Linked DNA regions of Luteolibacter yonseiensis. The protein of the gene in region 1 interacts with the protein of each later gene in a pairwise test. Links are inferred from orthologs where the notes say so. Each region holds a gene or a part of one and is shown in the gene's direction. Other genes may lie near its edges. The genes, in order: dnaE and dnaX.

Region 1 (16,253 bases):
CACGAGTTCCTTGCCGTTCACCTTGATCTTCACCTTGTCGTTCTTGACGATGATGACGTATTCCATCCACTTGTCGTCCTCGAAAGCCTCGAGGTTTTTCACGGTGTTGTAGAGGCCGCCGGATTTCTGTGGATCGCTCTGGGTGTTGTTCACCTGGACCTCGTAGCCGCTCGGCCAGCCTTCCTTGAGGAAGGTGGTGTGGATGAAGAATCCGCCGTTGGAATTCTTGCGGGTCATCACGTCGAGGCGGACCTCGAAGTTCTTGAATTTTCCGTCGTTCACCTTGCCGTCATAGAAAAGGTGGCAGCGGTCGCCGTTCGCCTTGATGGCGCCATCCTCGATCGAGAAGGCTTCGGGGGACTCGTTGACCTTCCAGCCGTCGAGGGTTTTTCCGTCGAAAAGGGAGACGAAGCCCGGTTCGGTTCCTGCGGCAGACAGCGGCGCGACGAGCGCGGCGATCACGGCAAACATGGTAAACAGTTTTTTCATGGTTCGCAAACTACGCCACGGAACCAGACCGGCTATCAAGAGAAACCCATTCCCCGTTCCGGCAAATTTGTTCCCCCTGTGGCGGTCCGGTTCTTGCTAACAAAGGGTGGATCGGCTACTGCATCAACCGATGAGCGACTGGTACTACGCAAAGGACGGAAAACAGAACGGACCCGTGAGCCGCGGGCATCTGGCGGAGCTGCTGCAAAATGGCACGCTGGATCCGGCGAAGGATCTGGTCTGGACCTCGACGATGAGGGATTGGCTTCCGGCGGCGCAGGTTCCTGAATTCTCGACCCGGACGGCGGACCCTTACAGCACTCCGGCCAGCTCATGGATTCCACCGGTCCCGGGCGAGGCGGGTGTGGCGCTGGATGAGATACCTCCCGGCAGCGATCCGATCAACGTGATGGCCTGTGCGAAACGCGGCTTGGATCTCACGGTCAGGAATTTCGGGATGATCCTGCTGATCGGAATCATCTATTTCGCGATAACCATGGCGGTCGGCAGCGTTTTAGGGGCGGTGGATGTCGCCATGGGGTGGGGGGAAACGACCCATCAGGTCTACGACGGAAGCAGCGGTTTCACGTCGAATTATTATTATCAAACGGGCAGTCCCCTGAACTTTCTGGGAAACCAGGTGCTGGCGATCTTTCTTTCGCTGGGATTCACCCGCATCACCCTGAATCTGGTTTCAGGTCGTGAGTTTTCCATCGGCATGCTTTTCGGTGAAGGACAAAAACTGCTTCCGGCGATCGGTGCCACCATCCTCTACTCGCTCATGGTCGGACTCGGACTCCTGTTGTTCATCGTGCCCGGGATCTACCTGGCCCTGCGTTTCGGCTTTTACCGGGCCGCCATCGTGGATCGGAATCTGGGGGTGCTGGAATCCCTCCGCTACAGCTCATCCCTCACCACCAACAATCGTTTGAGCCTGTTCGTGTTGTCATTGCTGACGATTTTCATCATCCTGGCGGGCATGCTGGCCCTTTGTGTGGGACTGCTTTTCGCCATCCCCGTGGCGTCGTTGGCGTGGGTGGTGGCCTACCGCTGGCTGCAATACGGCCATCGTGCGGCGGAGGACCATCCCGGCACGCAGACCCCCGTGCTTTCGACAGGAAACCGCGGAGTGTAATTTCGCGCCAGCCGCCGCTTGCCCTCTCCGGCGGTCTGGCTAGATTCGCGCCGTCCCGATGTCAGATTCTTTCGTACACCTTCACTTACATACCGAGTTTTCCCTGCTGGATGGCATGGTCCGTATCAAGGACCTTGCGAAAAAAGCCAAGGAATTCGGAATGCCTGCGGTGGCGATGACCGACCACGGGAACCTCTACGGTGCGATCAAGTTCTACCAAGAGTGCAAGAAGGCCGGGGTGAAACCCATCTTCGGCTGCGAGATCTACCTCGCGCCGGGGAAGATGGAGGACAAGAAGGACCTCGTGGGCCGAAAACGAGCGACCCACATGACCCTGCTCGCGGAGACCAACGAGGGCTGGAACAACCTCAGCAAGCTCGTTTCCAAGGGAAACCTTGAAGGGCTCTACTACGGCAAACCGCGTGTGGACCGCGACGCGTTGCGCGAATATTCCAAAGGAGTCATCTGTCTGACCGGCTGCATTTCCGGCCCGGTGAACGAGTGGCTCCGCGCCGGTGACGAGGAAAAGGCCCGCGAGACGCTGGCAGAACTGGTGGACATCTACGGCAGGGAGAATACCTACGTGGAAATCCACAACCACGGTCTTGAACCCCAGCGTCTTGTCACGCCGTCGTTGCTGAAGCTGGCGGCGGAGTTCGGCCTCAAGCCTGTCGCAGCGAACGACGTCCATTTCCTGAACAAATACGATCACGAGGCGCACGACGTGATGATCTGCATCGGCACCGGGCACCTGCTCATCGATGAAAACCGCATGCACTACACGCCGGAGGTCTATTTCAAGACCGCCGAACAGATGCGCGAGCTTTTCGCCGATATTCCGGGTGCCTGCGATGCCACTCTGGAAATCGCCGAACGTTGCAATGTCAGCATCAAGCTGGATTCCACCAGTTCGGAAAAATACCCGCAGTTCGGCACGCCGGACGGCAGCCCGCGCGAGGAATACCTGATGCGTGTCTGCCGCGAGGGCACCGTCCGCCGCTACGGCGAGGAGCGGGCGAACAGCCCGGAAATCGCGGATCGTCTGAAATACGAGGTGGATACCATCAACCAACTCGGTTTCGCCTCCTACTTCCTCATCACCGCCGACTTCATCCAGTGGGCGCGGGACAATGACATTCCGGTGGGGCCGGGCCGGGGATCGGCGGCGGGCTCGCTGGTTTCCTACGCCATGGGGATCACCAACATCTGCCCGATGCGGTTCGGCCTGTTGTTCGAGCGGTTCCTCAACCCCGAGCGTGTCAGCCCGCCCGACGTCGATATCGACTTCTGCCAGAGCCGCCGGACGGAGGTCATCCAGTATGTCCGGGAGAAATACGGCGAGCGCAGCGTTTCCCACATCATCACCTACGGCAAGCTGGGCGCGAAGAGCGTGCTGCGCGACGTCTGCCGCGTCATGGGCATTTCCTATGGCGAGGGCGACCGCATCGCCAAGCTCATCGAGGCGAAGCCGGACATCAAGCTCAAGGACGAATACGAGTCCAAGCCCGAGCTGAAGGAACTCATCGAGAGCAGCTCCACCTACCAGCAGCTCTGGAGCTACGCCACCAAGCTGGAGGGACTCGCGCGGAACGTGGGCGTCCACGCGGCGGGTGTCGTGATCGGTGACAGGCCGCTCGACGAACACGTCCCGCTGACCCGGGGAAACGAAGGGGAAGTCGTCACCCAGTACGACATGAAGGCCATCACCGACGTGGGTCTCCTGAAAATGGACTTCCTCGGTCTGAAGAACCTTACCGTCATCCAGGAGGCGGTGAACCACATCCGCAGGCACACGCCGGATTTCGACATCGAGAAGGTTTCCCTGGAGGACTGGAAGACCTTCGAACTCCTCAACCGCGGCGAGACGATGGGCGTGTTCCAGCTTGAATCCGGCGGCATGGTCGAGACCTGCCGCAAGTATGCCATCGAGAAAATCGACGACATCATCGACCTTCTCGCCGTCTATCGCCCGGGAGCCATGGTCTTCATCGACCAGATGCTGGACGTGAAAAAAGGCCGCACGCGGGCGATGTACGAGCACCCGTTGCTGGAAACCGTCGCGGGCGACACATTCGGCGTCATGATCTACCAGGAGCAGGTCCAGAACGCGGCGAAGGTGCTGGCCGGTTACTCGCTCGGCGGTGCCGACCTTCTCCGCCGCGCCATGGGTAAGAAGGACCCGGTGGAAATGGAAAAACAGCGCGCCAAATTCGTCGAGGGCGCGGAGAAGACCAACAACATCGGGAAAAAGCTCGCCGACCAGATTTTCGACAAGATTGCCATGTTCGCGGGATACGGATTCAACAAATCCCACTCCGCCTGCTACGGCCACATCTCCTACTGGACCGCCTACCTGAAGGCGAACCATCCGGTCGAGTTCATGGCCGCGCTGCTTTCCAACGAAATCAACAATACCGACAAGATCGGCGTTTTCGTGGCCGAATGCCACCGCATGGGCATCGAGATCCTGCCGCCGGACCTGAACGCGTCCCAGCTCCGGTTCGCTCCCGAGGTCACTCCGAACGGCTCCAAGGGCGTGCGCTACGGTCTCGCCGCGATCAAGAACTGCGGGGAAGGAGCCATGGCCCTGGCCATCGCGGATCGTGAGAAAAACGGAAAATTCAACACCCTCGACGACTTCGCCTCGCGCCTGGACTCGAAGGCCGTGAACAAGCGCATCCTCGAAAACCTCGCGAAGGCCGGAGCCCTCGACTGGACCGAGGAGACCCGGGCCGGGATCTGCGCGCGGCTCGAGCAGGTGGTCGCGTCCGCATCCTTGGTTCAGAAAGACCGGGCGTCCGGCCAGGTCTCGATGTTCGATGCGATGGATTTCGCCGCCCCCGTTGCGAAGAGAAAGTCGCAGCGCTCGGAACCCGCCGTTCCGGAGTGGAGCAAGGACGAGCGCCTCGCCCACGAGAAGGAGCTGCTGGGCTTCTATGTCACCGGGCATCCTCTGGACAAGTTCCGCAATGTCATCGACTCCAGCAAATACCGCAAACTCGGGCTCATCGACGATCTCGACCTGAGCAATCCCCGCGAGAAATTCCCCTTCGCGGGCATGGTGCGCTCGCTCGAGGCGAAGACCACGAAGACCGGGAAGCCCTTCGGAGTGCTGGTCCTGGAAGATTTCACCGGCAGCGCGGAAATCATGCTGTGGGGGGAAACCTTCGTCCCCGCGCGTGACGCTGGTCTGCTGGAACCCGGGAAAATCATCAGGCTCAAGGGGGCGATCCAAGTGGACGACCGCACCGGGGGCCGCCGCATCACCGGCAACGAGGTGGGAGAACTGAAGGCGAGACGTGCGTCGGGCAACAACAAGGGACCGGTCGAGCTCATGCTCTGGACCACCCGCCACAGCGAGCGCGACCTCATCGACATCAAGGTCGCCCTCACCGAGCACCCCGGAACCACGCCGGTGCTGCTGCATTTCCAGAACAGCGCGGGCCGCAGGATCACGGTGGCCGCCGGAGAATCCTACAATGTGAAACGTTCCGATGACTTGGAAGAAGCGCTCGGGCGGTGGTTGGAGGAGTGATTTTTTGCACGTAGTCTTGCCATTTATGGCATCTTCCGTGCGTCCGGAAAACGTCTCAAAAGGCCGGACCACAAATGCGAAATCACCCTTCACATCTGGACTGGAACCGTCACCCGGTCACGTGGCTTCATAGTCTCCTGACGATAGCCGGATCCTGTCCAGAAACGGATAAAACGATCCGGCATCCGCGACTTCCTTTCCAAAAGGCGTGCTCATGTAATTGCTGGAGGGGATCATCCCCACGCGTCCCAAATCCAGCCGGTCCGCATCCCAGCAGGTGCCGATGGTCGGGTTCTCCGCAAACTCTCCGTCCGTATGCCAGGTGCAGGCATAAACCAATGATTCGAAAGCGGCGTCATCAAGCTCGAAGAGCACGCCCCGCAGGCTGGCAGCATATTCTCCGCCCCGGCGACCGTGTTGTGGATCGGTGTATTCGTTTTCCCTTTTCGCATCGTGGAACCAAGCGAACAACCGCACCACCAGAATGTCAGCGCCGGTTTGGGTGGCGAGCCAAAGTCCGTTCTGCTCGACGCGCCTCCAGTGATCCGGTCCATGGGCCGAGTGCGGACCACCGTGGAACTGGCTGCTGACGGTGGCGGTCAATTTGTCGAAATCGCACCAGCGGGAGGAACTCATGCCGGGGATGTTGGTTTGATTCCTGCGCAACCGACAGTCGAAAATACGCAAGCAGCCGCTGGCGGGGAAACGTGCGCGTCCGATAGTCTGACCCCATGACTTTCATTCCAAACCTGCCATTCCGCTTTTCCCGCCGGGTCCTTTTCGCCGCAATCACCGCGTTTTCGATGAATGCCGCATCCGCCCACTCGGTGTGGATCGAGACGCTGGAGGGAAGACTCCTGGTAAGGTTCGGCGAGGTCGGGACGGAGTATGAGAAATCCCCCGGCTACCTGGACCAGTTGGAACTGCCGAAGGTGGCGGATACCAAGGATGGAAAGATCACGGTCGAGAAAGGGGCCGACTTCTTCCTGCTCAAGGATGCCAAGCCTGCCGAAGCATCGGTGATCTCCACGAAATTCCCCGTGATGGAAAAGCCCGCGACGGAGAAGAAGCCCGCGAGCGCCCGCTGGCCGCAGTTCTACGCCCGTTGGCAGGTGGCTGGTGCGGCCGTGACACCTGTCTCGGTGCTGGACATCGTGCCTGCTGCGGAAGGTGGAAAAGCGACGGTTTATTTCAAAGGCAAACCGTTGCCGGAAGCCGAGCTGACACTCATCAAGCCGGATGGAAAAGAAGTCGACCTCAAGGCGGATGCCGAGGGCGTGGTGAAATTCACAGCGGAGGGCAAGGGGTTGTTCGTGCTGAGCGTGGCGGGTTATTCCGAAACCGCCAACGGCACTTATGAGGGCAAGAATTACACGGTGATCAGTCACAATTCCTCGCTGGCTTGGAACCAGTGATCTTGGGAAAAGGTCGTTTCGATCCCATCACGAAGGACGGTCGAGGAATCGGAGAGTCAGACTACGGCCGGCCCGGCCGCAACGACGGGAAGCAATAGAATGCCGCCGCGGTTCGGCCTTTCCGACATTCGCGCCAGCCCGGCGTCTGACAGGTCGGCCGTAGTCCGACCCTCCGGTGGTATGGAAACCGGCATGATGTCCACCGCGCCCTTGGACCGCTCTATTTCACCTGGATGCGCATGAACCCGCGGGCCGGGTCCAGATTGCCCAAAGGGATGCTCGCTTCCCGGATCTGGTACGTCGATTGGGTGGAGATGGGTTGATCGTTGATGCCGATGCCGGACCAGGTGGTGAGATCGCTGCTCCAGAAGGCCTGGCACTGGAGATCGGTGGCGGCAAGGCTGCGCGTGTAGGTCAGCCGGAGGAATTCTCCGTCCTTGACCATGACAGGCAGTGCGGACGCGGCATTTGGCACGGTGGGATCGAGGGCCAGGCCGCGCTCGACCAGATTCGGGATGCCGTCGTGATCCGGGTCCGCGAGATCGGCGGCCGCGCCGGAATTGACCGGGTCCTGGAAGTGGAGGTTCCGCCAGATGTCACCGGGGGTGGTGATCGGATGATTGAAGATTTTCAGGTCATCGATGGCCCCGGCGAAGAAAGCCCCGCCGTAGAGGGTGCTGCCGAGGCGGATGCCTCCTGCGGCGTTGCGTGGTCCGGTCGGTCCGGTGTCGCTGGCCTGGAGCTGGCCGTCGACGTAGAGCTTCATCGCACCCGTCGCGCTGACGCGCGTGGCGGTGACATGGTGCCAGAGCCCGTCGTTGACGGCCGTGGTGGAGAGAATGGTCTTGTCCGGATTGCCGATGCCGAAGCCGACCTTGTTGCCGACGAGGGCGACGCCCCAGTCCGCCGCGGCTCCGGGAATTTCGGAATCGATGATGGATTTTCCCGCATACCATTGGCCGGTGGCTCCGGTGGCGGTGGTTTTCATCCACCAGCTGAGGGTGAAATCGCCGCTGGCGGTGGCGGGGATCCGGATGAAGCTGCCGGTGCCATCGAATTGGGCTGCCTGGCTTCCGATTTTTCCCGGGACGTAGGTGATGGCGGTGGAGGTGCCGGGGTTGTTGAAGGGACTGGAATCGCCGGCGTTTCCATCGAGAGGGTAATGGGCGACGACGGCTTGGCCGACGGTGGCGAGGTGGGTGATCTCGGCGGGACCGAGGATTCTATTGTAGATCCGCACTTCATCCAAGCTGCCATTCAGGAAACCCGTCACGCCCCCGATGCTGCCGAGACGCATTTTGCCGGGGGCGGTGCGGGCTCCGGTCGGACCGTTGCCGCTGGCCTGGAGCGAGCCGTCCACGTAGAGTTTCATCGCGCCCGAGCCGGTGTCGAGGGTGGCGAGCACGTGGTGCCAGACGTTGTCATTGATGGCGACGGTGGAGGTGATGGTGATGTCGGCATTTCCCACGCCGAACGCGGCCTTGTTGCCGACGAGCGCGAGTCCGAAGTCCTTGGCGACTCCGCCGACCTCTCCGTCGATGAGGCCCATGCCTTGGTACCATTGGCCGGTTCCCGCGGTGGCGGAGGTTTTCACCCAGCAGGCGAGGGTGAAATTCGTGTCCACCGGCGCGGGGAACTCGATGGATCCGTTCGTGCCGTTGAAGGTCGCGGCTTGGGCGTCCACCCGCCCAGTCGAGTAGCTCACGCCGCCGGAGACGGTGCCGTGAAGCCCGCGCCCGCTGACATCCCGCGCGCTGCCATCGAGCTTGAATTGTGCCATCAGGGTGCCCTGCGGCTCGGGGGGGGCGACCTCGTCGAAGACCCATTCCTGGTTCAGCGCGTTGATGTCATCATAGTATTGGGAGATGTTGGTTCCATTGCCGGTGGCGTTCGGTCCTCCTTCCACGTCGATGATCATGTTCGAGCTGTTGCGGTTGAAGAGCTTCGAATAGATGCCGCCGTAGTGGAGGATGCGCCACTGCTGGTTCGTCCCGCCGGTGTCGTTCCAAGTGATGATGTTTCCACCGGCCGCGGTGGAATAGGCGGCCACCTCGAGGGCCTTCCCGCTGGCGGCGTTGAGGAATTTCCAGTATCCTCCGCCGACGTAGGTGGCGGTCCATTTTTGTAAATCCGAGCCGGAAAGAGGGTTCTGCCGGACGTTCGCACCCGCGGTGGCGTCGGCGGCTTCCATCACTTTCTGGCTGAGGCGGGAGCGAAGGACGTAGGTGCGGCCGTTTCTCACCGGGCAGGCCCGGGCCGGATCGCTCTCGGTCCACCATTCGTCGTAGTTGGAGATGCCGTCCCCGTCCATGTCACCGGCCGCCGGTTGGGCGGTGGAGCCGGTTTTGTAGCGCTCCCACTCGTCGGACATGCCGTCTCCATCACCATCCTGGAAGCCCATGTCGAACCGCATCGCCTGGATGAGCCGGGGCAGGCGCAGGCGGGCAACGGGGTTGTCCTCGCTGCCGTAATTGAAGCCATACGGATAATAGTGGACGCCGGAGCGGCGCAGCTCCGCGCCCGGACCATCGTAGAGCTTGATGAGGTTCCGGGTGGCGGCACCGGTCCAGATGCCACCGCCGTCGAACTGGTTCTCCCACTGCCACGTGGTGCCGCTGCCCAGGTAGTGGGCGATCTCGTGCAGGGCGACCTGCGTGCTGATGGAACCGCCGAATTTCAGTTCGCCGTTGTAGCTCGCCTCAGCCGTTGGAACCCCGGGATGCCACGCGACGTTGATGTTGACGTCGATGTTGGTCTGGGCGTTGTAGATGGCCACCGCTTCGTTCATGACGGCGGTGATTTCCGCGCGTTTCGCGGCATTGTCCTCGAAAACGTAGCCGATGGTGTAGCTCAGCGCTTGCGACGGCGCGACGCTCCCGAGCCACAGCAGCGGGGCGACCTTGAAAAATGTGGAGACAATACGGCAGGGCGGGGTCATGGAGAGAAGCGGGTTTTCAGTGGGTTTCAGACCCCGGGGGGCCGCCTCTGGAAAAGGAGGGGGCAACGGGTTGGGTGCCCGTGGATCAGTGGTTGGATCATCGCCCGGAACCTTCATCCTCCCAAGGGAAAGCTGCCCCCATGATCGGGGGGGAGCGGAAACGACTCATTTTGAATCCTTTCCACCACTCAATCGGGTAGTTTCGTGGACGCTGGGGAACGTCTCCGAAAAAAATCCCTTGAATTTGACTAAAAGGTAAACTATTAAAAACGCATGGGACGCAAGAGCGACGCCAAAGAACGCCTGCTGGAGGCTGCGCTGGATCTGATCTGGAAGCGCAGTTACGGCGTGCTGACCATTGACGCCATCTGCGAAAAGGCCGGAGTCAAGAAGGGGAGCTTCTATTACTTCTACGACTCCAAGTCCGCCCTCGCCGCCGCTGCCCTCCACGAGAGCTGGTATGCGTGTGGGAAAGAGACATGGGACAAGATTTTCTCCGCCTCGTCCGCGCCCTTGGACCGCATTTCGGATTTCATGAGGACGGTTTACGAAGGCCAGATCGAGGTTCAGGAGGAACACGGTCAGGTACTGGGTTGTCCTTGTTTTTCAGTAGGTTCCGAGACGAGCAGTGAGGACGAGGCCGTTAGTGAAAAGGCCCGGGAGATCCTCGGCCAGCAGCTTCGTTACTTCGAGTCCGCCATTCGTGACGCGCAGGCGGAGGGGCTGATCGCTCCTGGCGATGCCGCGAAAATGGCGAAATGCCTGTTCTCATTTTTTGAGGGCAGCCTCGCCCAGGCACGCATTCACAACGATCTCAGCTACCTCCAAAGCCTGCCCGAGACATCGAGAAACATGCTCGTCGGTTATCAGGCGGCAACCGCTGGCTAAAAAATTTTCGCAATTTATTGTTTACTAAATAGTCAACTACAAATCAAACGCTTACGAATATCGCCATGAATCCAATCATCATCTCCCGCTTCTGGTCACCGATCGCCGCCCTCGCCGTGGTGGGCGGCCTCGGAGCCGTCACCTATCATTTCACCAATCGTGCCACCGCGGCCGAGGAAGGCGGCGCTCCGGTCGCCATGCCGCCGCCGAAGGTGACCATTGCCGCCGTCGAGCAGCGGACGGTGGTGGATCATCAGGAATTGCTGGGCCGGGTCGAAGCCATCGAGTCGGTGGAGGTGCGGCCACGGGTTTCCGGACACATCGAGGAGGTGCGTTTGAAGGCGGGCCAGACGGTGGCGAAGGGGGAGGTGTTGTTCCGTATCGATCCGCGTTGGTACAAGGCGCAGTATGACATCGCCGCGGCGGTGGTGGAGCGGGGCAGGGTCCGGGTGAAGATCGCGGAGAACCAGGCGCGGCGCACCACCGACCTGCTGGCCACCCGCGCGGTCTCCATCGAGGAGGCGGACGTCCGTGAATCGAAGCTCGCCGAGGAAAAGGCGGACCTCGCCGCAGCCGAAGCCACGCTTGCGAACGCGCGGCTGGATCTTGAATACACCGAGGTGAAGGCCCCCATCAGCGGACGGGTCAGCCGGGCGTATGTCACGGCCGGCAACCTGATTTCCGGCTCGCCGGGCAGCGGCACCCTGCTGACGACCATCGTTTCGGATGGCGACGTGCACGTCTATGCGGACATCGACGAGGCGACGCTGCTGACCTTCAACCGTCTCAGCAGGGAGAACCGGATCGTGACCACGGAAGGTCGGGTGCCGGTGGAAATGGAGCTGAGCGACGAGCAGCAGTTTTCGCGGCGCGGCTACATCGAGTCCACCAACAACCGCCTCGATCAAGGCACCGGCAGCCTCGTGCTGCGGATGGTTTTCCCGAATCCCGACGGCAAGCTCATCCCCGGCCTGTCGGCCCGCGTGCGGCTTCCGGTGAGCGCCCCGGAGCCCGCGTTGTTCGTCAACGAGCGTTCCATCGGCACCAACCAGAACCAGAAATACGTCTTCACCGTCGCTCCGGACAACACGGTGGCCTACCGCACGGTGAAACTCGGCCCCGTGGTCGACGGCAAGCGCGTGATCCGCGAAGGCATCGCCGCCGGTGACCGCGTCATCACCAACGGCCTCCAGCGCGTGGCCGCCGGTGCGAAGGTCGATCCACAGCTCCAGTGATCCCATAATCCTCCCCCCTCTCCCCCCGGCGAGCCCCTCATTTACCAATCACAGGCGAACCACGCCCATTTTCTGCCATGAACTTCTCAGACTTCTTCATCAAACGACCGATCTTCGCGGGCGTGCTATCGATCGTGACCTTCCTCGTCGGGGCGATCTCCCTCTGGACGCTGCCGGTCAGCGAGTATCCCGAGGTCATTCCTCCCACCGTCGTGGTGCGCGCCGTCTACCCCGGCGCGAACCCGAAAACCATCGCCGAAACGGTCTCCACGCCGCTGGAGCAATCGATCAACGGGGTGGAAAACTCGATCTACATGTTTTCCCAGGCGACCAGCGACGGCGTGATGACGCTGACGGTCACCTTCAAGCTCGGCACGAATCCCGACGACGCGCAGGTGCAGGTGCAGAACCGCGTGGCGCAGGCGCTGCCGAAGCTCCCGGAGGAAGTCCGGCGGCTGGGCGTGACCACCATCAAGAGTTCGCCGGACCTGACGATGGTCGTCCACCTGCTTTCGCCGGACAACCGCTTCGACGACATCTACGTGAGAAACTACGCGACGCTGCAGGTGCGTGACGTGCTCACCCGCCTGCCCGGCGTCGGCCAGGTGCAGCTCTTCGGCTCCGGCGACTACGCGATGCGGATCTGGCTGGATCCGAACAAGGTGGCGGCGCGCGGGATGACCTCCGGCGACGTGGTCGCGGCCATCCGTGAACAGAACGTCCAGGTCGCGGCGGGAGCCGTCGGCCAGCAGCCGAACCCGCAGTCGGCGGACACCGAACTGCTGATCAACACGAAGGGGCGTCTTGTCACCGAACAGGAGTTCGAGGAGATCGTCGTGAAAATCGGCGAGCACGGCGAACGAACCCTGCTGCGGGATGTCGCGCGCGTCGAACTCGGCGCGTCCGAATACGCGCTGCGCTCGCTGCTCAGCAACAAGACCGCCGTCGCGATTCCCATTTTCCAACTTCCCGGCTCCAACTCCATCGAGCTCTCCAACAATGTCCGCAAGACCATGGAAACCCTGAAGGCGGATTTCCCGGATGGCCTCGACTACAAGATCGCCTACGACCCGACCGTCTTCGTCCGGCACTCCATCGACGCGGTGGTGCACACGCTGCTGGAGGCGATCCTGCTGGTGGTGCTGGTGGTGATCCTCTTTTTGCAAACCTGGCGGGCCTCGATCATCCCGCTCGCCGCCGTGCCGGTCTCGCTGGTCGGCACCTTCGCGGTCATGCACATGCTCGGCTTCTCGATCAACGCGCTTTCGTTGTTCGGCCTCGTGCTGGCCATCGGCATCGTCGTGGACGACGCCATCGTGGTCGTGGAGAACGTGGAGCGGAACATCGCCCTCGGTTTCTCACCGGTGGAGGCCACGCGGCGGGCGATGCGAGAGGTGACCGGGCCCATCGTCGCGACAGCGCTGGTGTTGTCCGCGGTGTTCATCCCCACGGCTTTCATCAGCGGCCTGAGCGGCCAGTTCTACAAACAGTTCGCCATCACCATCGCGATCTCCACGGTGATTTCCGCGTTCAACTCGCTCACGCTTTCCCCCGCGCTCGCGGCGCTTCTGCTGCGTGACCACCATGCGCCGAAGGACGGGCTTTCGAAGGTCATGGACAAGGGGCTCGGCTGGTTGTTCCGCCCGTTCAACCGCTTCTTCGAGTGGGCTTCCGAAAAATACTCCGCCGGGGTGGCGCGGTTGATCCGCCGCAGCGCCATCGCGCTGATCGTGTATGCCGGGTTGATCGCCCTGACCTTCCTGGTGTTCAAGAAAGTGCCGTCCGGCTTCGTGCCCGCGCAGGACAAGCAATATCTCGTCGCCTTCGCCCAGCTTCCGGAGGGTGCCTCGCTGGAGCGCACGGACGCGGTCATCCGGCGCATGGGTGACATCATGCTCAAGCACCCCGGCGTCAGCGACTCCATCGCGTTTCCCGGGCTTTCCATCAACGGCTTCACCAACAGCCCGAACTCCGGCATCGCGTTCGTGAACCTCAAGCCCTTCGAAGACCGCAAGGGGGAGGGCATGTCCGGTCCGGAAATCGCCGCGCAGCTCAACAAGGAGTTTTCGGAAATCCAGGACGCGTTCATCGCCGTCGTTCCTCCGCCTCCGGTCAACGGACTGGGCACGACGGGCGGCTTCAAACTCTACGTGGAGGATCGTGCGGGCCTCGGCTACGACGAGCTTTTCACCGCCACGCAGGCCCTGGTCGCGAAGGCGAACCAGACGCCGGGACTGGCCGGCGCGTTCTCCGGATTCACCGTGAACACGCCCCAGCTTGAGGCCGAGATCGACCGCGGAAAGGCCAAGCAGCAGGGCGTGCCGCTTGGGAACATTTTCGAGGCGATGCAGATCAACCTGGGTTCGCTTTATGTGAACGACTTCAACCGCTTCGGCCGGACCTACCAGGTGGTGGCGCAGGCGGACGCCAAATTCCGCACGAACGCGGAGGACATCACCAAGCTCAAGACCCGCAACCTGGACGGCAAGATGGTGCCGCTCGGCTCCGTGATGAAGGTGAACGAGACCTATGGTCCCGACCGCGCGATGCGCTACAACGGCTACTCCGCCGCGGAGATCAACGGCGGCCCCGCCCCCGGATACAGCTCCGGCCAGGCCGAGGCCATCATGGAGAAAATCGCCGCCGAGACACTGCCGAAGGGCATGGTGCTGGATTGGACGGACCTGACCTACCAGAAGATCATCGCGGGCAACACCGGCATGGTCATCTTCCCGCTCAGCATCATGCTGGTGTTCCTGGTGCTGGCCGCGCAGTATGAGAGCTTCCGCCTGCCCTTCGCGGTGCTGCTCATCGTGCCCACCGCCCTGCTCGCCGCGATGACGGGCGTCTGGCTCACGGATGGCGACAACAACATCTTCACGCAGATCGGCCTGATCGTGCTCATCGGCCTCGCCGCGAAGAACGCGATCCTCATCGTGGAGTTCGCCGTGAAGCTGCGCGAGGAAGGCAAGGGTGTCGTCGAGGCCGCCGTCGAGGCTTCGAGGCTCCGCCTGCGTCCCATCCTGATGACCTCCATCGCCTTCATCGCGGGTGTGTTCCCGCTGGTCGTCGCAAGCGGCGCGGGCGCGGAGATGCGCACGGCGATGGGCGTCGCGGTGTTCGCCGGGATGATCGGCGTCACGTTCTTCGGACTGTTCCTCACCCCGATCTTCTACGTTGTGCTCGAGAGGGTGGGCGTGAAGAAACCACAACCGGAAATCCAATCATGAAATCATTTTCACTTCTGACATTCCTCCTTCTCGCCGCCTGCAAACCTCTCGGGCCGGATCATCAGACGCCCGTCATCAATCTTCCCGTGTCGTTCTCGAACGGCGGGGTGGATTGGACAAAGCGCTCGCCGGATTCGCTGCCGAAACCCCGTTCCTGGTGGAAACTCTACAACGACGGAACCCTCGATGGTCTCGTGGAGCAGGCGCTGGCGAACAATCAGGAACTGACCGGAGCCGCCGCCCGTGTGAAGCAGGCGCGCGCGCTCAGCCGGGCCGCGCGGGGGCGCTATTTCCCGAGCATCGACATCGGGGCGTCCGCCTCCCGCTCGAAGTCCCGCGACAACGGGGTGGAGAACAACGTCAGTGTTCCGGGGGATCTCTCCTACGAGCTCGATGTCTGGGGAAAGGTCCGCCGCCAGGTGGAATCCGCCAACGCCCTGGCCGACGCGAGTCAGGAAAATTTCAGCGCGCTGCGGCTTACCGTCGTCGGGGAGGTCGCCCAGACGTATTGGGCGCTGCGGGCGGTCGATGCCGACCGCGACCTGCTCGCCCGGACCATTGAATTGCGGCGGAAAGGGTTCGACATCATGAGCCAGCAGGAAGGCGCCGGTTCCATCAGCGCGCTCGATCTTTCCCGGGCGCGCGGCGAGGTCGCGACGGCGGAGGCGGAGAAATACCGCTTGGACCAGGACCGCATCGAGCTGCAGAACGCGATCGCCGTGCTCACGGGACGTGCGGCGGGCGGCTTGTCCCTTCCCGCGAAAACCGAACTGCCCGGCCCTCCATCCGTTCCCGTCAGCCTGCCGTCCGAGGTGTTGCTCCAGCGTCCCGACATCCGCGCCGCCGAACGTCGTGTCGCCGCCGCGAACGCGGACATCGGTGCGTCCATCGCAGCCTACTACCCGTCGTTTCAAATCAACGGCAGCGGAGGATTCTCAGCAGGGTCGGGTGGCCAGCTTTTCAAATCCTCCGCACTGGTATGGGCCATCGGACCCAATGTGTCCGTTCCCATCGTGGATCAGAAATTCCTGCGCGACCGCAGGGATGCCGCCATCGCTGCTCACGAGGCGGCCGGCGCGGAATACCGCCAGATCGTGCTCGACGCGGTCCGTGAGGTCGAGAACGCCCTGCAAGCCTCCTCGGTGATCGTCCGCCGCCAGAGCGCCCAGAACGAAGCCACCGCCGCCGCCCGCGAGACCGCGGATCTCTCCACCCAGCGCTACGACGCCGGCCTCGTCGGCTACCTCGATGTGGTGGACGCGGAAAGAACCCGCCTCGAAGCCGAACGCCTCGGCAACGCCGTCCGCGCCGAACGCCTGGCCTTGTCCGTGCAACTGGCGAAAGCGGTGGGCGGGGAATGGTGAGGAGCGCGCTCATCCCGAGCGCTG
Region 2 (15,204 bases), on another replicon or contig:
CACGTCCGTCACGGACTCCAAACGCTCGGAAGCACTGACGAGCACCGATCCCGAAGGAGCGTCTTCCGCCTTCGCCATGGACGGCCCGGTCGTGTGATCCGCCGGGAAAAGGGCGAACATCGCTCCGATGCCCGCCGCGATGCCGCCGCCGATGAGACTGCGGACAAGCCACTTGCCGGAGGAGATCTCGGTGACGTTCTCCGGCTTGGCGGCCGCGAGCTTGTCGATGGTTTCATCCAGTCCGCTCTTGAACTCCGCGCTCAGGGCGGGCGGAGCCAGGCGGGCCATGATGGTTTCGATAGGGTCAGGCGCTTGCATGTCGTTCTTCCTTGATGCGGCGCAGCTCGTGCGCCAGTTGTTCCAATGCGTAGCGGTAGCGGGATGCCGCCGTATTCGCCGAAATCGCGAGAGTCTCGGAGATCTGCAGAAACGTCAGCCCGCCCCAGAATTTCATCACCACCACCTCACGCAGCTTGGGGCTGAGGTTCTGGACGGCGTCGCGCAGGATGAGCGCTTCCTCGTCCTCCTCCAGCACCGGGTCCAGCCAGACGTCCTGGAAATCACTGAGGTAGATCACGGATTCCTCGCGCTTGCGGCGGCGGGACTCGCTGCGGTGCAGGTTCAGCCCGCAGAAACGGATGGTGGAGAACACCAGCGGCAGATCCGGCGGGGAGCCCCCCTTGTCCGCCTGATGGTGCCACATGCGGAGGATGGCCTCTTGCACGAGGTCCTCCGCGTCATGGCGCGAATTGCTCCAGCCACGTGCGAACAGCAGCAGACGCGGACCGTTCTCGGCCAACCACTGTTTCCATTCGCTTGCGGGAGAATTCATCGTTCTGGGAGGAAAATGCCTCTCGCCGGGAATTTTGTCTCAAAAATCTCAATCCGTCGAGAAAACGGATTTTAGCCCGCCGCATCCGATACGCTTCCGATCACCTTGGAGCCCCGGCTCCACATTCTCAAACCGCCTGGAGCAGGTTCTCCATCAGGCGTTTGGGGTGATGGAAGTGGGCCCTGTGCGCCACGAGGGCTGGAAAAACCAGCCAGCAGAAGGCGATTCCGATAAACGCGGTCCAATACTTGGCAATCCCGGACAGCCCGACCTCGTAATCAACGCGGGATCCTGTGCCACTCGGCGTGATCCGTATGATGCCGTGTTTGGGCAGCAATGGAGCGCTCTCTGTCAGGTAGGTTCCGTGTCGGAATTCGATCACCCCCGCCGACTGGCTGAGTATCTCGAAGTTTCCCGCAGCCATCGCCGACCGGAGGCGATCCGCCGCCTCACCCGGGGAGAAATCAGATTGTGCGGTGCCTGTGTTCATATCTCGATGTCCGCCGGGCATGGATTGTCCCCGATCATCACCACGAACTAAAGGAATTGGGAAAATCCGCAATTCATTTTCCCCAACCTCCCGAAGCAACCGGCCACTGTCCGGATCACAGCCCTACCCCAGACTTGCCACTTTCGGAAATTCCCCCACCCTCCGCGCATGCGGTATCTGATTCTCCTCTGCGGTTTGGTGATCCTGGCGATGGGCGGGGTGGCGATGGCCACGCTGGCGAAGACCGACGGCCAGGGATTTCTCTACGGCGCGCTGCAGCTCGGCGGCGGACTCCTCATCTGCGGGATCTTCACCTTCAGGATGCCGTGGCACGGCATCATCGGCGCGGGTGTGATCTCGCTGCTGGGCACCGCCCGGGGATTGGGGAATGTGCCGGGGCTGGTGAAATTTCTCGGTGGAAACCGTGATCACGGCACCACCCCGCTGCTGGAGCTGGGCGTGACGCTTATCTGCTGTCTCCTGATGCTGCGGGTGCTTGTGGTGCTCCAGCGGGAGCGGGTGCGCCGGATGCTGGAGCAGGGGGAGTGACCGGAGGAGTGCTGGCTGGCGCGGCGGGTGCCGTTGTGCCGGGTGGATTCGCTGCTGGCTTTTCCGGTGCCCCCGCCGGCTTGGAAGGATCCGGAGCGGTCGCGGGAACCGGGTCCGGAGGGGCAGGAGCCAAGGCCGGAGCCGAGGCCGGGGGCGCGGGTTTCGGCAACAGGTCCTGCCATTGGTGGAGCTGGTAGCCATCGCCAAGGCCGCCGATCTCGCCGAGCAATTCGTGGCAGCGGTTGCGCCACTTTTCGTAATCCGGCGGGGTTTTCTCGGCCTCACGGCTGCCGGGGAAAACGACGTAGCTGACCTTCAGGTCCGAGACCGGACGGCTGTAGGAACTCGCCTTCGGGTTGATTTCCTTGGCCATGCGGAGCGATGCCTCGCCCACCTTGAAAACCGGACCGCCGTCGCCGACGATGGATGGGTAGAGCTTTTTATCGTAAACCACCACCGCGTAGTCGCCCACCTTCGGCGTGAACGAATCATTCGCACCCAGCAGATTGATCGGGATGACGATGAACGGATCATAATCGGCGATCAGGAAGCTGCGCCCCTTGAGATCGTCGATGCCGCGCTTGAGATACTGGATGCGGTCGCGCAGCCACGCCTTGCGCGCGGCAGGGGTGGCGGCGGCGGCGAGCTCCTTCTGGGCCGCCGTGACGCGGCGTTCCCAGCCCTCGACCATCGGATTCGGAGTGGCGGTCTTTTTCGGCCAACCGTAGCTGGTGAAAGGCTGGTAATGCGGGGAATTGACAATCTCGTCCGGCATCGCCGGCAGGCGGTCGCCGTCGGAACCGTCCGAAACGACGTCCATCTCCGCCTGCATGAAGAACACCTTGCGGCCGTTGGCGGCGGTGAGGTTGAGGATGGTCTCGCAGTCGTAGATGTTATGCTTCGTGAGGAGTTCGTTGAGGGTGTTCGCGTCGGTGCGGACACGGGCCGCCTTGTTGTCGTAGAGCCTGCCGAACCAAGGCGAGACCTGGGCCTTCTCCACCATCGGCGGCAGGCCGGGCAGGATTTTCGATAGACCGGGACTGGTTGTTTCCAGCTCGGCGAGGGTTTTCGCAGCGGTCGGCAGGCGCAGGGAGAGCTGGTAGCTCGCGGTGTAGCTGGCGTCGTCGATGCGCTCCTTCGAGGCGATGCCGCCCTTCCCGATCTTCACCTCGGTCTTGAAAGGAATCCCGGAACGGAGCTTGCGGACATCCGAGAGCGGTCCGAGCTCCGGTTCGGCCTTCGGCTCCGGCACCTCCTGTTCCGACGCCTGCTTCATCGCATCCTCGTGAGACTTCCGCAGCGCCGCCATGCGGGACTCGTATTCCTTCTCCAACTCCGCGGTGATCTGCGCCTCCGCCTGGCGGAAAATGTCGTCCTTGTCCACCGAGGCCGCCGCCGGCTTGGGCGCGAAAATTTCCTTCAGTCCGCGCTTCACTTTCGCGGAGTTCAGCCCGGCGACGATACCCACCCCGATGATGCCCAGGTAGATCACATCTTTTATTCCGAACCAGCGGACCGCCCGTTTCCGTTGGTTTTTCGTTTCCCGTGGTTCGTTCATTTCCCCTACCCTAGCCATTTCCCGTTCACCATCAATCCCCGTCCGACAAAGTTTTGCGGATCCATCAGGTGACGAATACGTCACAACTGAAACGTTTTTATCCATGGACAAACCCTCCAAGGGAACATGGGAGTGGCGGGTGCCAACGCGTCCCGTTCCACAGGCCCCGTCTTTTTTGAAAAACCCACATGTCCCAATCAAAAGCCCGCTCGTCCTGGCGCGTGACCGCGTTATCCACCCTACTCTCGTTGTTCTGCGGCGCGGGCCTGTCCCAAGGGGAACTGATCCGCCCGGACGTCGGAGCCTACTATGACGGCATCCTGCCGCCCGAAGCACCCGCCGTGGCTTCGGACTGGTCCACGGTGCCCGCCTTTCCCAACCTCTCTTTTCTGAACCCGCTCGGGCTCACCCACATCCCGGGAACGAACAAGCTGTTGGTATGGGAACGGGAGGGCAAGATCTGGGCGTTCGACAACGACCCCGCCGTCACCACGAAGACGCTGGTCGTGGACCTGTCCGCGAACGTGCAGGGCTGGGACGATTCCGGGCTGCTGGGGCTCGCGGTGCATCCGGATTTCGAAACCAACCGGCAGATTTACGTGTGGTACGTCTGGCGCGGGGGGATCCAGGGAGGAACGGGAGACCTGGGACCGGTGCTCGGAAGCGCCACCACCCGTCCGCCGACCAATACTCCGAACCGCAACCGGCTTTCCCGTTTCGTTCTGGACGGGAATTTCCAAACACCCAAGGCCAGCGAGGCGGTGGTCATCGACCAGAAGGACATCAGCGTCTGGCACAACGGCGGCGGGGTGTTCTTCCACCCGCAGAACGGATTCCTCTACATCACCAATGGCGACGACACCGATCTCACCAACACCCAGCGCATCGACCGCGGCCTTTTTTCCTGCGTGATGCGGATCGATGTCGACAAACGGGGCGGCTCCGTCAGCCACGCGCCGACGCTCCGCCCTGTGAACGAGGTCAGTCCGAACTGGCCCCAATATTACGTGCCGAACGACAATCCGTTCGTGGGCCAGCCGAACTCGCTGGAGGAGATCTACGCGATCGGCCTGCGCAGCCCGCACCGGATGACCATCGATCCGGTCACGGGCCGGATCTTCATCGGCGATGTGGGTGCGGACACGCGTGAGGAGGTCAGCGTCATCGATCCGGGCGATGCGGCGGGACTGAATTTCCAGTGGAACCGGATCGAAGGCGCGGGACGCGACCTCACGGCACCCTACATCGGCGTCAACAAGCGTCCGATCATCGACTACCCGCACGGAACAGAGGACGGCAGTTGCGTGATCGGCGGCTACGTTTACCGGGGCACCCAATTTCCGGAACTGATCGGTAAATACATCTTCGGGGATAACATGAGCGGGCGGATCTGGTATCTGGACGAAAGCACCAGCCCGGCGAAGAAAGTGCTGCTGGCCACCCTGCCGGACGGGCCTGGACCGAATTCGGGCAACGACTACCGGGGGCTGGGTTCCTTCGGGCTCGATGCCTATGGGGAAATCTACCTGTGCCAGCTCAGCAGCGTGGACGGACGGATCTTCAAGCTCAAACGCGGTGGCGCGCCTCCCGGAACCCCGCTGCCCTCGACACTCAGCGCCACCGGCTTCTTCAGCGACACGGCGGCGCTGGTTCCCAGCCCCCGCCTGCTGCCGTACCAGATCAACGCTCCGTTCTGGTCCGACCATGCCGTGAAAAGCCGTTACGCCGCGATCCCGAACGGCACCACCGTGGGATTCACTGCCCAGGGCGACTGGGATTTCCCCACCGGCAGCGTCCTCGTGAAACATTTCGATCTGCCGGTGAGCGACCTCGATCCCGCCGTGCGCAGGCGGCTGGAGACGCGCTTCATCGTGAAGAAGGCGGACGGCTCGGTCTATGGCGCGACCTACAAGTGGCGCGCCGACCAGAGCGATGCCGACCTGCTGGATTCCTCACTGACGGAAAGCATCCCGATCCAGACCTCCTCTCTCGGTGCTTTCACCGGCCAGGACATCGGCAGCCCGGCGCTCGCGGGATCGACGACCCGGGAGGGAAGTTTCATAACCATCAAGGCGGGCGGCACGGACATCTGGGGAACCAGCGACCAGTTCCACTTCGCGAGCCAACTCCGCACCGGCGACTTCGATGTCTCGGTGCGCGTCGAGTCGGTCACGCAGGCCGATCTTTATACGAAAACCGGGCTGATGGTCCGCGATTCGCTGGCACCGAACGCCCGCCACGTCATGGCGCTGGTTTTCCCGAGCAACGCGGCGCGCAACAATAACAACGGCGGCTACGAATTCCAATACCGGGCGACGACCGGTGGCAACGCCACCGCGCTCTACCCGCCGGCTCCGCAGCCGTTGGTGAGCTATCCGAACACCTGGCTGCGCATGAAGCGAGAGGGCGACACCTTCATCGCCTATTCCAGTGCCAACGGTTCCGACTGGAGGGAATACTCCCGCACGGTGCTGGCGCTGCCCGCACAGCTCCATTTCGGCCTCGCCGTGACAGCCCATACCGGTAGCCCTACCACCACCGCGAAGTTTGAAATCGAGACGCGCCGCCAGAATTGGTATTACCCGAGCAGACAGGACTGCGTCACCTGTCATAACTCCCAGGCCGGCGGTGTGCTGGGACTGAGCAGCCGGCAGTTGAATCTCGACACCCGCTATCATGGCGGCGATTTGGAAAACCAGCTGAGAGCCTGGAGCCACGCCGGGCTTTTCCACAACGGTCCGGATGATTCGGAAATCCCGGCACTCCCGAAGCTGGTTCCCGCAGGCGACACCACCGCCTCCCTTGAGACACGGGCCCGCTCCTACCTGGACGCGAACTGCTCGAACTGCCACCGCCCGGGTGGTGTGCACGCCCTTTGGGACGCCCGCTTCCAGACGCCCTTCAGCCTTCAGGGCATCAACTACGGCACCGTCGTGAACAATCTCGGCAATCCCGACGCAAGGGTCGTGGTGCCGCAGAACCTGCCCGACTCCATCCTCCACTATCGGGTCAACCGCGTGGGAGAAAACCAGATGCCGCCGCTGGCAAAAAACCAGGTCGACGAGCAGGGCGTCGCGATGCTCGCCGCATGGATCCAATCCCTGCCGACGGAGAACGTGGAAGCGCCTTCCCTGCTGGCCGCGGTCGCCCGTTCCCATACGAGGGTGGACCTTTCCTGGCAGGACAACTCGGACAACGAGAGCGGTTTCTCCATCGAACGCTCGACCGACAACGTGAACTTCACCCGCATCGGTACGGTGGGTTCCGGCGTGCGCGCCTACAGCGACCTGAACGCGGAACCCTTCACCACCCAATACTACCGGGTGGCGGCGTACGCGGTGTATGTCACGTCCGCCTACTCCGATGTCCGGTCGGTCACTCCGGACATCGGCCCGCCGGCACCTGAAGTGGTGGTCCGCTCGGGAACCATGATGATCCCGAACAATGATTTCACCCCGGGCGATCTGCCGGGGGTGACGGATTTCGGCGGCGTGAGAACCAACGCCAGCGTGACGCACACCTTCTCCATCGCGAACATCGGCAACGCACCGCTCACCCTGACAGGAACACCACGGGTGGTCGTCCTCGGACCCGACGCGGCCTCCTTCCCGGTTTCCCTCCAGCCCGGGACCGGCACCATTGCCGGTGGGGCCTCCACGGCGTTCGGCATCCGCTTCTCACCGCAGGGAACGGGAATCAAGACCGCGCTGGTTTCCATTCTCTCGGATGATCCGGACGAACCGGTGACCACCTTCGCGATCACGGGAGAAGGTGTCTCCAGCGATCTCGCCGCCTGGTGGAAATTCAATGAAGCCTCCGGGACGACAGCCTTCGAAAGCGCCGGAAACAGTCTGACGGGAACCCTGACGGACCCGCTTCCGGCCTGGTCGGCGGCAGGCAGGCTTGGCGGAGCGATCCGTTTCACCGGCGAAGTCAACCAGAGTGTGACCGTGGCGAACCATTCCAGCCTGAACCCCACCTCGGCGATCACGATCACCGCATGGGTATGGGCGGAAGACTGGAGCGGCAACCGCCGCATCCTCCAGAAGGGCAACACCGACAACCAATACCGCCTGCTGGCGGAAAACGGCAAGCTGGTCTGGGACATCGAGAATGTCGGCCGGATCGAAGCGGACCTGCCAGCGACCGAAAACTGGGCCCACCTCGCCGCCACCTACAACCGGACGGCCATGCGTCTCTACGTCAACGGTGTGCAGGTCGGCGTGCTGAACAGCACCGTGGCGATGCCGACCACCACCAACCCGCTCTACATCGGCACCAAGACACCGGGATCCACCGCGGGTGATCACTTCAATGGCTACCTGGACGATCTCCGCGTCTATTCCTCCGCCGTCTCAGCGAGCGACATCGCCATGATGGGAAGGAACTCCGGTGTGGTCGAGATCGCGACGAGCGATGGAACCGCACAGAAAGGCACGGGTGACGCGGGAGCGATCTCGATCACGCGGACAGGCGATACCGCTGCGGACCTGCCGGTGACTCTTTCGCTGATCCAAGGCTCGGGCCAGGCGGTGCTGGACACCGATTTCAACCTGAGTCCGGCACTGGCCGGATTCGAAATCCCCGCAGGCCGGAGCGTTGCCACCGTGGTGGTGAATCCGATCAACCGTTCCGTCGTGACCGGACCGCTGGATGCCACCGTCCTGCTGGCCCAAGGGACCGGCTACTCGACCGGTCCCACCACAATCGCCCGCGTGCGGGTGCTGGACACCCCTTACCATCAGTGGAAAATCTCTGCATTCGGAGGACTCGCGGCAGCGAACGGCCCCGCTGCGGGTGACAACGCGGACCCGGACATGGACGGCCTGGCGAACCTGCTGGAAGGAGGACTCGGCGGCGATCCGCTGGTTTCTGATTCCTCGATCCTTCCGGATGTGAACGTGGAGTTCATCGACGGGCAACTCTACCTGACCTCCTCCTACACGAGGCCCCGCCCCGCGATGCCCGGACTGACCTACCTGACCCGGACATCGGACACACCGGCGGGCGGTGCCTGGCAGGATGCCGTGCCGCTGACGGGGTATCCGCAGGACAACGGCGACGGCACCGAGACGGTGAAGGTCCGGTCGGCCCTGCCGGTGGGTGCGGGCCCAAGCCAGTTCATGCGGCTGGAAATCGGAAGGCAATGAGAGACATCGGCCATTTTTCCGAATCCATCACCGACTGTCCAGCAAGGTTTTCCGTCGATTTTTCGGATTCGTGAAAAGTCGGTCATGACAAACCCGGCTTGATCCCTACACTCCGCGCCGTGAGTTACCAGGTCTTTGCCAGAAAATACCGCCCAAAAACCTTCAACGACGTGCTCGGACAGGATCATGTCGTGAGGACGTTACGCAACGCCATCGCCCAGAAACGGCTGGCCCACGCGTATCTTTTCGTCGGCCCGCGCGGCACCGGCAAGACCTCCACCGCCCGGATTCTCGCGAAGGCGTTGAACTGCACCGGCGGGCCGAACGCGGACTTCGACCCGGACGAGGACGTCTGCGTCGAGATCGCGGAAGGACGCTCGCTGGATGTGTTGGAAATCGACGGTGCGTCGAACAACGGCGTGGAGCAGGTGCGGGACCTGCGTGAGTCGGTGCGCTTCGCGCCGGCGCGCGGACAGTTCAAGATCTTCTACATCGACGAGGTCCACATGCTCTCGAACGCGGCGTTCAACGCGCTGCTCAAGACGCTGGAGGAACCGCCGCCGCACGTGAAATTCATCTTCGCCACCACCGAGGCGAACAAGATCCTGCCCACCATCCTCTCACGCTGCCAGCGCTTCGACCTGCGCCCCATCCCGACGGAGACCATTGCCGCGCACCTGTCGCACATCGCGAGGGAGGAAGGCATCACCCTCGATGAAACCGCCGCGTGGGCCGTCGCGAAAGGCGCGGACGGCGGCATGCGCGACGCCCAGTCGATGCTCGACCAGCTCGTTTCCTTCTGCGGGGACAGCATCAACGAGGCGAACGTGCTCGACGTCTTCGGCTTCACCTCGCGGGAAAAGGTCGCCTCGCTCACCCAGACGCTGCTCTCACGCAACAACCCCGCCGCGCTCGCGCTCATCCAGAAGGAAGCCGAGAGCGGCCGCGAGCTTTCCCAACTCCTCGGAGAACTCATCGGCTGCCTGCGCGCCCTGCTTGTCGCCAAGCTCGATCCCTCCGCCGACGGCGAAGGCATCCCGGCCCACCTGTGGACCGCTCTCCTCACCTCCGCCGACGAATACGCGCCGGACCGCATTCTTTCCGCCATCGACGTCTTCGCCGAAACGGAAGGCCGCATGAAGTGGGCGACGAACAAGCGCCTGCACTTCGAGCTGGGCGTCATCAAGGCCATCCAATCGCTGGGGGAAGTCCGCATCACCGACGTGATCAAGGTCCTGACCAAAGGCGCGGATTTCATGCCGGCCGCCGGGTCGATCGTCCTCGATCCACCGAGGGGCGCCGCAGGTCCAGCCGCTTCCGCTGTTGCCGCCAGCCCTCCAGCCACCCCTGCACCGGTCGCCGCCGAAGAGAAACCAGCGCCGGAGCCCGTCGCAACCGCTGCGGTTTCCACTCCCGCGCCGGAACCAACACCTGTCGCGGCCGCCCCAGCGAAACCACCGGCCGTTGCAGCACCTGCTCCGGAACCTACGCCTGTTCCCACACCCGCGACAGCGTCCGAACCGGACCTTTCCACCATTCCCGTCGCGAAGGAATGGAATCCCGCTCCGCAGCAGAAAGCCGTGGAGGAATCCGCCCCGGTCGCCACCAAACCGCGCATCACCGGAGGGCTCTCCGCCTTCGACCTGATGATCGCCGAGGCACCGGAAGTCAGCGAGATGCCGACCGCCACCGAGCCGCCACCATGGCAGAACGAGAAGCCCGCCGCACCCGTCGTGGAAAAAGCCCCGGAACCCGTGGCACCCGCACCGAGCATCACCGAGGACGCCTTCTACAACGACCCGCTCATCCAGGCCGCGCTGGTGAAGTTCGAAGGAAAAGTGGTGGCCTGAGAAGGGACCTTGGTGTTCCTCTTTTCATCGTGCCTGATTTTTCGAAATCCATCTTCACCGATCCCGGACCTGACGCCCCTCATCAGGCATCCGTCCCCGGGCACTGCCCTCGACCGCGGACGATCCCACCCATCGCCGATGAAAAAACTTCTCCAGCTCATCCGTGACACCGGGGTCTGGGCGCCCGTCGCGGTGCTCGTTTTTCACGAATTCGCCTCCGTAAAAGGCTACCGCACGCAGATCGACTGGATCAACCACTTCTCCGGCGGCCTGGCGTTTTCTTATTTCGCCTGGAAAAACATCCCGTTCCTCGTCCGCTGGATGGGCACGCCCACCGTCCCCGGCAGGCTGGCGGCCACATTCCTCGCGGGCTGTTCCGCCGCGATCTGGTGGGAGATCGCCGAATTTTCATCAGACGTTTTCCTCGGCAGCAGAATCCAGCGGAGCATCCATGAAACCATGGTGGATGAAATCAACGGGGTTCTCGGCACCATCACCACCGTCGGCATCCTCGGCGTTCGGGAATACCGCAGTCAGAGGAAGGTTGCGTGAAATTCCACATGATGAGTCTCGATCAACAAGGTTTCCTCCTCATGCGCCCCCTCACCCTCCACGCATCCTCCCAAGCCTCCGCACCTAAACATAGACGAGTGCTGCATTTCGTTTACCATTCCGGCGCGGCCATCACCGAAACCTGGCACAGGGCCGTGTAACTCCTTTTAAATCATTCCATGAACATCCAGAAACTGATGAAACAGGCCCAGCAGATGCAGGCGGGGCTCGCGGCGAAACAAGAAGAACTCGCCATCCAGACCGTCACCGCCTCCGTCGGCGGCGGCAAGGTGAACGTCATCGCCACCTGTTCCGGCGACGTGCTTTCCATCAAGATCGACCCGTCCGTGATCGATCCGGGCGACGCGGAGTTCCTGGAGGAACTCGTGCTCAAAGGCGTGCAGGAGGCCATCTCCAAGGGTAAGGAAACCGCCGCCGCGGAAATGAAAAAGCTCACCGGCGGGCTGAACATCCCGGGCATGTGAGAGCTGAGATCCTGAATCTTAAATCATAAATCCCGAACGGAGAGGAAGAAGCCGCTGTATTTTCAAGAAATGCTCCGCATCTCTCCTCTTCCGTTTGGAATTTGATCCTTGGGATTTAAAAATTTTCTCTCCCCGCATGTCCACCTTCTGCCGCTTCCTCGGATGGCTGGTGGTCGGACTTTCCCTGGTGCTCCACCTTTTCACGGTCTACACCTTCGCGCTGCAACCGGACCGGTTCGCGGCCTTCACCGTGATGCCCATCTGGCTATGGGGTGGCTTCGGGATGTTGTTGTGCCTCGGCGCGTTTTATTTCCTGCGCGCCCGCTTCTCCCTCCTCATGGCGGGCGTCTGGGCCGTCACCCTGCTCGTCGGCGCGGATGAGGCGCACGCGCTGCTGAACATCGGGAAACCGCCCCCCCTGCCCGGCCGTGCCGCACCTTATGAGGGGAGCCCCACCCTGCGGGTCGTCACGCTGAACTGCTCGACCTTCATCTATGGAAATCCTGCGGCGGACCTCGCCGTCTGGCAGCCCGACATCGTGCTGCTGCAGGAAGTGGAACCTCACCTGGCCCGCCAGATCGCGGATACGCTTTACGGCGGCCGGGGCGATCTCCGCTTCCATGCGGGCAATGCCATCGTCACCCGCTGGAGGATCACGCGGGACCTTCCGAATACCGACCGGAACCGCCGCGCCCTGCAGGTCACCGTGCGCACGCCCGGCGGCCAGGAAATGGAGGTTGTGAACATCCACCTCCCCAGCGCCTCCACGGACCTGAGACTTTGGCGGAAATACGCATGGTCCGCGCACCGGGTGAACCGCGCCACCCGTCTGGCCGAGCTTGCCGTCACCCGCAGGTTCCTCGCCGGATCCACTCATTTCCCCCACAAGGCGACCATTCTGGGTGGGGATTTCAACGCCCCCGCTTCGGACATCGTCCACCGCACGCTCGCGCCGGATCTGGTGGACGCCTTCGGTGCGGCGGGGACCGGCTGGGGAAACACCTTCCAGCGCCGCCTGCCGATCCTCCGCATCGACCACATCTACGCCACCCGCCATTTCGTCCCGGTCCGCAGCCGTGTCGTCGCCACCCGGAACAGCGACCATCGCATGGTCATCGCCGATTTTCTCGCGCCCACAAGACGCTCACATTAAACAAGCGTTTGACTTTTTGCCCATCTGGGTCTTTTTGCAGGAAAAATCATCGGGAATAAAACCTGCTCTCCGCTCTCTTTCGAGAGGTTGGTCCGGCGGGAAATGGTTCCCCTGATACAGCTTCAGCGCCTTCTTTTTTTGTCATGTGGATCGTCCTCTTCGCACTTCGTTACAAGTACACCATCGGGGTGCTGGCCATTTTGATCCTGCTCTTCGGCATCATGTCCGGGAAGCGGATGTCCACCGACATCCTTCCCCGCGTCGATAGCCCGGAAATCACTCTCGTCTGGAACTACAACGGCCTGAACGCGGCGGAAATGGCGTCGAAGATCACGTCCTTCTCCGAGATCGCCACGCTGAACAACGTGGACGACCTGCAGGAAGTCCGCTCGGAGACCTCGAACGGCATCGGTCTCGTGAAACTGCGTTTCCAGCCCTACGTGAACATCAACACCGCGATGTCGCAGGTCACCGGCGTTTCCCAGACCATCCTGCGCCGGATGCCCACCGGCACCACGCCGCCGCTTGTCATCCGCACCAGCCCGTCCAGCGTGCCTATCGTCCAGCTCGTCATGTCCTCGGACACCATGACCAGCGGCCAGCTCTTCGACTACTCGCGCCTCGCCCTCCGGGCCCAGCTCCAGAGCGTGCCGGGCATGCGGATCTCCCTGCCCTACGGTGGGGCGGCCCGCCAGATCATGGTGGACCTCGACCCGGACGCGCTGAACGCCTACGGGCTTTCCGCGGCGGAAATCACCGCCGCCGTAAGCCGCCAGAACCTCACCCTGCCCTCCGGCAGCCTGCGCGAGGGAGGCCGCGAGCTTCCGATTGAAATCAACGCCAGCCCGGAAACCATCCAGGCGTTCCTCGATCTCCCGCTGCGCTCGGTGGAGGGGAAAATGATCCTGCTGCGGGACGTGGCGAACGTCCGCGACGGCGAGGCCGTCAGCACGAACATCGCCCGTCTGAACGGCCAGAATGCCGTCATGATCTCCATCCTCAAGCTCGGCAGCGCGTCCACCGTGGACATCATCGACGGCATCATGGAGCGCCTCCCGGAGATCAGGGCCTCCGCGCCTCCGGGCATGAAGATCGAGCCGATCTTCGACCAATCGATCTTCGTCCGCGCGGCGGTGAAGGGCGTGGAGCATGAGATCCTGCTCGTCGGCGGACTCGTCGCTTGTGTGGTCCTGCTTTTCCTCGGTTCATGGCGCTCCACGCTCATCGTGCTCACCTCCATCCCGCTCGCGCTTCTGTGTTCCATCTTCGGACTCAGCCTCATGGGAGCCACCTTCAACCTCATGACGCTCGGCGGACTGGCGCTTGCGATCGGCATCCTGGTGGACAACTCGCTGGTAGAGATCGAGAACATCAAGCGCCAGATCGCCCTCGGCAAGGACGTGCGCACCGCCATCATCGACGGAGCGCGGGAGGTGGCTTTCCCGGAGTTCGTTTCCACCATTTCCATCTGCATCGTCTTCCTGCCCATCTTCCTGCTGAGCGGCACTTCCTCCTACGTCTTCCGTCCGCTCGCGCTGGCGGTGGTGTTCGCGATGATCGCCAGCTATCTGCTGGCCCGCACACTGGTGCCCACGCTCGCCTCCATCATCCTGCCTGCGGAACTCCGCGCGGAGAAAAAGCGGGCGGGCCGCAAACCCGGCGGACTCTTCCGCATCCACCACGCCATCGAGCACGGCGTGGACCGCCTCGCGGAAACCCAGGGCCGCATCCTCGGCTTCCTGCTCCGGCACAAGTGGATCGCCATCATCCCCGTGCTCGTGGCCGCCGCCATCGGTGGATTTTCCGCGCTGAACTCCGGCCGCGAATTTTTCCCGAAAACCGACGCCGGCCTCATCCGCCTCTTTGTCCGCACGCCCAGCGGCATCCGCATCGAGGACACCGCCCAGGTCATGGCGGACATCCAGCGCGAGGTGCGCGGCCTCATTCCCAAGGAGGAGTTGCAGTTCGTTGTGGAAAATATCGGCACCCCCAGCTCCGTGAACCAGGCATGGGTGGAGACCACGGCCATCAGTTCCGCGGATGGTGAGATCCTCGTGCAGCTCGCGGATGAACACGGCCCCAGCGAGGGCTACGTGGAAAAAATCCGCACCATGCTCGCGGAAAAATTCCCCACCGTGCAGTTCTTTTTCCGCCCGGCGGACGCCACCAGCCAAACCCTCGCCTCCGGTGCGCCCACCACCTTCGAGGTGCGCCTCATGGGACGCGATGTCCCGGGCAACCTCGCCCTCGCCCGTGAGCTGAAGGAACGTTTCGCCAAGGTCCCCGGCGCGGTGGACGTCACCCTGCGCGAGGTGCTCGACCAGCCCGGCTACGCCCTGCGCATCGACCGGGCCCGCGCCGCCAGCTTCGGCATCAACGCCCAGGACGCGGCGAACGCCCTGCTCGCCGCGCTCGGCAGCGGCGGCTCCGTCGCGCCGAACTTCTGGTCGGATCCCGCCACCGGAGCGGCCTACGACGTCCAGGTCCTCGCCCCGCCCGCCAGCCTCAAGGCGGTGGAACAACTGCTCAATCTCCCCATCCGTCCCTCCACAGGCGGCAGCGCGGCGGTTCCCCTGCGGTCGTTC

Evidence for each region.
Region 2: the proteins of dnaE (region 1) and dnaX interact in binary tests that used the Escherichia coli proteins (3 or more experiments, as listed by UniProt). The link is inferred for Luteolibacter yonseiensis from one-to-one orthologs.

What each region holds. Positions count from the first base shown.
Region 1 is NZ_JAENIK010000009.1:9,963-26,215, forward strand. Bases 1,336-5,359 are described here. They hold dnaE (DNA polymerase III subunit alpha), read left to right. Parts: upstream 1,336-1,682; coding sequence 1,683-5,159; downstream 5,160-5,359. Other genes in these bases: JIN84_RS07715 (GYF domain-containing protein), read left to right, coding at 1,336-1,624; JIN84_RS07725 (HD domain-containing protein), read right to left, coding at 5,277-5,359. Outside these bases: JIN84_RS07710 (3-keto-disaccharide hydrolase), read right to left, coding at 1-489; more of JIN84_RS07715, read left to right, coding at 620-1,335; more of JIN84_RS07725, read right to left, coding at 5,360-5,795; JIN84_RS07730 (hypothetical protein), read left to right, coding at 5,891-6,574; JIN84_RS07735 (LamG-like jellyroll fold domain-containing protein), read right to left, coding at 6,795-9,512; JIN84_RS07740 (TetR/AcrR family transcriptional regulator), read left to right, coding at 9,786-10,400; JIN84_RS07745 (efflux RND transporter periplasmic adaptor subunit), read left to right, coding at 10,466-11,635; JIN84_RS07750 (efflux RND transporter permease subunit), read left to right, coding at 11,713-14,865; JIN84_RS07755 (efflux transporter outer membrane subunit), read left to right, coding at 14,862-16,229. UniProt on the Escherichia coli protein: DNA polymerase III is a complex, multichain enzyme responsible for most of the replicative synthesis in bacteria. This DNA polymerase also exhibits 3' to 5' exonuclease activity. The alpha chain is the DNA polymerase catalytic subunit.
Region 2 is NZ_JAENIK010000013.1:376,028-391,231, forward strand. Bases 8,079-11,053 are described here. They hold dnaX (DNA polymerase III subunit gamma/tau), read left to right. Parts: upstream 8,079-8,677; coding sequence 8,678-10,429; downstream 10,430-11,053. Other genes in these bases: JIN84_RS22010 (PQQ-dependent sugar dehydrogenase), read left to right, coding at 8,079-8,579; JIN84_RS22020 (DUF2238 domain-containing protein), read left to right, coding at 10,568-10,981. Outside these bases: JIN84_RS21985 (hypothetical protein), read right to left, coding at 1-288; JIN84_RS21990 (RNA polymerase sigma factor), read right to left, coding at 305-832; JIN84_RS21995 (hypothetical protein), read right to left, coding at 960-1,322; JIN84_RS22000 (hypothetical protein), read left to right, coding at 1,491-1,871; JIN84_RS23320 (glycoside hydrolase family 75 protein), read right to left, coding at 1,789-3,429; more of JIN84_RS22010, read left to right, coding at 3,618-8,078; JIN84_RS22025 (YbaB/EbfC family nucleoid-associated protein), read left to right, coding at 11,161-11,466; JIN84_RS22030 (endonuclease/exonuclease/phosphatase family protein), read left to right, coding at 11,603-12,619; JIN84_RS22035 (efflux RND transporter permease subunit), read left to right, coding at 12,763-15,204. UniProt on the Escherichia coli protein: Part of the beta sliding clamp loading complex, which hydrolyzes ATP to load the beta clamp onto primed DNA to form the DNA replication pre-initiation complex.